DNA from 2 places in the Pseudomonas sp. 15C genome. Region 2 is predicted to be linked to the other one. Evidence: predicted binding sites of a transcription regulator. Region 2 holds the regulator's gene; the other holds the start of a gene.

Region 1 (2,400 bases), on a different contig from region 2:
CAGGCCCGGGGTGTTTGGCGAGCTGACGTTGACCGTCACATAGCTGGCGTGAGCATAGACCTTGTCGAGGCAGATCAGGTAATCGTCGACTGCACGCTCGACCGGGGTGTCGAAGTTCTTGCCGATGTTGATGCCCAGCACGCCCTGGTATTTCGCAGCAGCGACGCGCGCCAGCAGGTTGTCGACGCCGAGGTTGTTGAAGCCCATGCGGTTGATGATTGCCTCGGCTTCCGGCAAGCGGAAAATCCGTGGTTTCGGATTACCCGGCTGCGGACGCGGAGTCACGGTGCCGATTTCGACAAAGCCAAAGCCCAGTTGCGCAAAACCATCGATGGCCGCGCCGTTCTTGTCCAGCCCGGCCGCCAGCCCCACCGGGTTGGGAAACTCCAGGCCCATGACGGTTACGGGCACCTGCGCCGGCGCCTTGCAGAGCAAGCCGTTGAGGCCCAAACGTCCACCCGCGCCGATCAGATCCAGCGACAGATCGTGGGAGGTTTCCGGGGAAAGTTTGAACAACAGCTGACGGGCCAGGGTGTACATGGGCGGCGATGACTCGGGCGGCGAAAAGAGGCGGCGATTATAGCCGGGCATGGCCCTGCGGCGCGAGGCGCACGCGCAAATCGCGCCGGTGGCATATGCCTTGCACTTCCCCGGTTATCAACTCGCCGGCCAATGACGACCGGCGAGCGCGGACAATGGCGTCGTCTACGGGATTTGCCTGGGCAAAGTCCGCGGCGGCGCTTTTTTTTCGAGGTGGCGATGTATGAATGAACTGACGGTCGGGCCGCTGGCCTGGGTCAATGGCAGCGATGCGCCGGAAAAGAGCGCGATCAACCTCGGCTTCATGGCCCTGAGCGACTGCGCCTCGGTCGTCGTCGCGGCCACGCAGGGCTTTGCCCAGCCCTACGGCCTGACCCTGAACCTCAAGCGCCAAGCCTCTTGGGCCAACCTGCGCGACAAACTGGTCAGCGGCGAACTCGACGCCGCGCACAGCCTGTACGGGCTGATCTACGCCGTGCACCTGGGCATCGGCGGCGTCGCGCCGACCGACATGGCCGTGCTGATGGGCCTCAACCAGAACGGCCAGAGCCTGAACCTCTCGCGCGGTCTGCAAAACCTCGGCGTGAACAGTCCTGAAGCGCTCGACCGCCACGTGCACCAAAGCCGCGCAAAACTGACCTTCGCCCAGACCTTCCCCACCGGCACCCATGCGATGTGGCTGTATTACTGGCTGGCAAGTCAGGGCATCCATCCGTTGCAGGATGTCGACAGTGTGGTGGTGCCGCCGCCGCAAATGGTCGCGCACCTGCAAGCCGGGCGCATCGACGGTTTTTGCGTCGGCGAGCCGTGGGCCGCCAGCGCGGTGCAGCAGGACCTCGGTTTCACCCTCGCCACCAGCCAGACCATCTGGCCCGATCACCCGGAAAAGGTCCTCGGTTGCACCCGTGAATTCGTCGAGCAGTACCCGAATACCGCGCGGGCATTGGTGATGGCGATTCTCGAGGCCAGCCGCTTCATCGAAGCCAGCCCGGAAAATCGCCGCAGCACCGCGCACCTGCTCAGCGCGACGGAATACCTCGATGCGCCGGTGGCGTGCATCGAACCGCGTTTTCTCGGCGACTATGCCGACGGCCTCGGCAATCGCTGGCAAGACCCGCACGCGCTGCGCTTTCATGGCAATGGCGAAGTCAACTTGCCGTACCTCTCCGATGGCATGTGGTTCATGACCCAGTTCCGCCGATGGGGCTTGTTGCGGAGCGACCCGGACTACCTCGCCGTGGCCCGTCAGGTTCAGCAACTGCAGCTGTATCGCGATGCCGCAACGGCGGTTGGCGTGGCCGCCTGGGGCACCGACATGCGCAGCAGCCAGTTGCTTGATGGCAAGGTCTGGGACGGCAGCGATCCGGCCGGCTACGCGCGCAGCTTCAAGCTGCACGCGCTGAACGACGACGCTCCCCTGCTTGCCCAGCGCTGACCGGAGGCCGCGAACATGTTGCGTATTCTGCTGATCAACGACACCGCGAAAAAAGTCGGCCGTCTCAAGGCGGCATTGACCGAGGCTGGTTTCGAGGTGATCGACGAGTCCGGCCTGACCATCGACCTGCCCTCACGCGTCGAAACGGTGCGCCCGGACGTGATCCTGATCGATACCGAGTCACCGAGCCGCGATGTGATGGAGCAAGTGGTGCTGGTCAGCCGCGACCAGCCACGGCCGATCGTGATGTTTACCGACGAGCATGACCCGACGGTGATGCGCCAGGCGATCAAGTCCGGGGTCAGCGCCTACATCGTCGAGGGCATCCACGCTCAGCGCCTGCAGCCGATTCTGGATGTGGCGATGGCACGCTTCGAAAGCGACCAGGCCTTGCGCGCGCAGTTGCAGGCGCGGGATCAGCAACT
Region 2 (2,400 bases):
AGGATGGTTTCAAGTCGGATCATGGATGAGGGTGTTAACGACCGGTCGCGCCCTGGAGGAGGCTCTGGGTCTTTTCCTTATGCTTTTTGAGTTGGCGATCCAGCTTGTCGGTCAGCAGGTCAATGGCGGCATACATGTCGTCGTGCTCGGCATTGGCGACTACTTCTCCGCCGGGAATATGCAACGTGGCTTCGATTTTCTGCTTGAGCTTCTCGACATTCAATATGACTTGCACGTTGGTGATCTTGTCGAAATGCCGCTCCAGCCGGTCGAGTTTCTCGCCGATGTAGGTGCGCAGAGGTTCGGTCACTTCCAGTTGGTGTCCACTGATGTTGACTTGCATACAGCTTCTCCTTCGTTGCCAGTGCATAAAGCGGCAGGCCGAAAAGCCTGCCACTGGAACGCTGTAACGTGGCTTACATCAACCGCTTGCGTTCGCTCGAAGGCGCGATTCCGAGGGATTCGCGGTACTTGGCGACGGTGCGGCGAGCCACCTGAATGCCTTGTGCCTCCAGTAAACCAGCGATCTTGCTGTCACTCAACGGCTTTTTCTGATTTTCCGCGGCAACCAGTTTCTTGATGATCGCGCGGATCGCCGTGGACGAGCATTCGCCGCCTTCGGAGGTACTCACGTGGCTGGAGAAAAAGTATTTCAGCTCATAAATACCGCGCGGGGTATGCATGAATTTTTGTGTGGTCACTCGGGAAATCGTCGATTCGTGCATGCCCACCGCCTCGGCGATGTCATGCAGGACCAGCGGTTTCATGGCTTCGTCGCCGTACTCCAGGAAGCCGCGCTGATGCTCGACGATCTGCGTGGCGACTTTCATCAGCGTTTCGTTGCGGCTCTGCAGGCTTTTGATGAACCAGCGAGCTTCCTGAAGCTGATTGCGCATGAAGGTGTTGTCGGCGCTGGTGTCGGCGCGTTTTACGAAACCGGCGTACTGAGCGTTGACGCGTAGACGCGGTACCGATTCCTGGTTCAGCTCGACCAGCCAGCGCTCGTTGTCCTTGCGCACGATGACGTCAGGTATGACGTATTCGGCTTCGGTGGACTCGATCTGCGAACCCGGTCGCGGATTGAGGCTCTGCACCAGTTCGATGACCTGGCGCAGCTCGTCTTCCTTGAGTTTCATGCGCCGCATCAGCTGACTGTAGTCGCGGCCGCCAAGCAGGTCGATATAGTCGCTGACCAGGCGTTTGGCCTCTGCCAGCCATGGCGTTTTTGCCGACAACTGGCGCAGTTGCAACAGCAGGCATTCGCTGAGGTTGCGTGCGCCGATGCCCGCGGGCTCGAACTGCTGGATGCGGTGCAGGACGGCTTCGATTTCGTCCAGTTCAATGTCCAGTTCCGGGTCGAAGGCGTCGAGGATTTCTTCGAGGGTTTCGTCCAGGTAGCCCTGATTGTTGATGCAATCGATCAGGGTCACGGCGATCAGGCGATCGGTGTCGGACATCGGTGCGAGGTTCAACTGCCAGAGCAAATGGCTCTGCAGGCTTTCGCCGACGGAAGTGCGGGTGGTGAAATCCCACTCGTCATCATCGCTGCTCGGCAGACTGCTGGCGCTGGTCTGGTAAACATCCTCCCAGGCCGTGTCTACCGGAAGCTCGTTGGGGATGCGCTCGCTCCATTCGCCATCGTCGAGATTGTCTACCGTCGGCGCGGCTTCCTGGTAAGAAGGTTCCTGAATGTCGGTGTTGGGCTTTTGCTCGACGTTGTCGGCCAGCGGATCGGAATTGTCGAAGTCGTCGCCTTCTTCCTGGCGTTCGAGCATCGGGTTGGATTCCAGAGCCTCCTGGATTTCCTGTTGCAGATCCAGGGTCGACAATTGGAGCAGGCGGATGGCCTGTTGCAGCTGCGGTGTCATCGTCAGCTGCTGGCCCATTCTCAAGACTAGCGATGGTTTCATGGCAGGGGCTTAACACCTTATTCGCCGGCGCTATGCGCCATCCACTACAGGGCGCCGAAGCGCCAAACTTAAGCAAATTATATGCCTGAAACTGAAGTGTTTGCCTAGAGCGCTGTAACAATTAAGCGCTATAAAAAACGGCTTGATCGATACAGCACCCGCGCAGCTTGTCGAACAGCTCGCGCTTACAGGCGGAACTCGTGACCCAGATACACTTCCTTCACCAGATCGTTGGCCAGGATAGTCTCGGCGTCACCTTCGGCGATCAATTGACCGTCGTTGACAATGTATGCGGTTTCGCAGATATCCAGCGTCTCGCGCACGTTGTGGTCGGTGATCAGCACACCGATGCCTTTGGCTTTGAGATGGTGAATGATCTGCTTGATGTCGCCAACCGAGATCGGGTCGACACCGGCGAACGGCTCGTCGAGCAGGATGAATTTCGGTGCGGTGGCCAGGGCGCGGGCGATTTCCACCCGGCGGCGCTCAC

Evidence for each region. The regulator sigma-54, encoded in region 2, starts transcription at its own class of promoters, with help from an activator protein. The targets are predictions, from matches to a motif close to ANTGGCATNNANNTTGCTNT.
Region 1: a site for sigma-54 is predicted at 628-647, ahead of ACYYKW_RS12670 (CmpA/NrtA family ABC transporter substrate-binding protein). Genes of this name have one in related genera too.

The regions. Positions count from the first base shown of each region.
Region 1 covers NZ_JBUDGD010000019.1:51,802-54,201, forward strand. The annotation lists gene ACYYKW_RS12665 (quinone-dependent dihydroorotate dehydrogenase) at 1-540, opposite strand, end outside; gene ACYYKW_RS12670 (CmpA/NrtA family ABC transporter substrate-binding protein) at 764-1,975, shown strand; gene ACYYKW_RS12675 (ANTAR domain-containing response regulator) at 1,991-2,400, shown strand, end outside.
Region 2 covers NZ_JBUDGD010000029.1:37,333-39,732, forward strand. The annotation lists gene ptsN (PTS IIA-like nitrogen regulatory protein PtsN) at 1-23, opposite strand, end outside; gene hpf (ribosome hibernation-promoting factor, HPF/YfiA family) at 35-343, opposite strand; gene ACYYKW_RS16060 (RNA polymerase factor sigma-54) at 417-1,910, opposite strand; gene lptB (LPS export ABC transporter ATP-binding protein) at 2,096-2,400, opposite strand, start outside.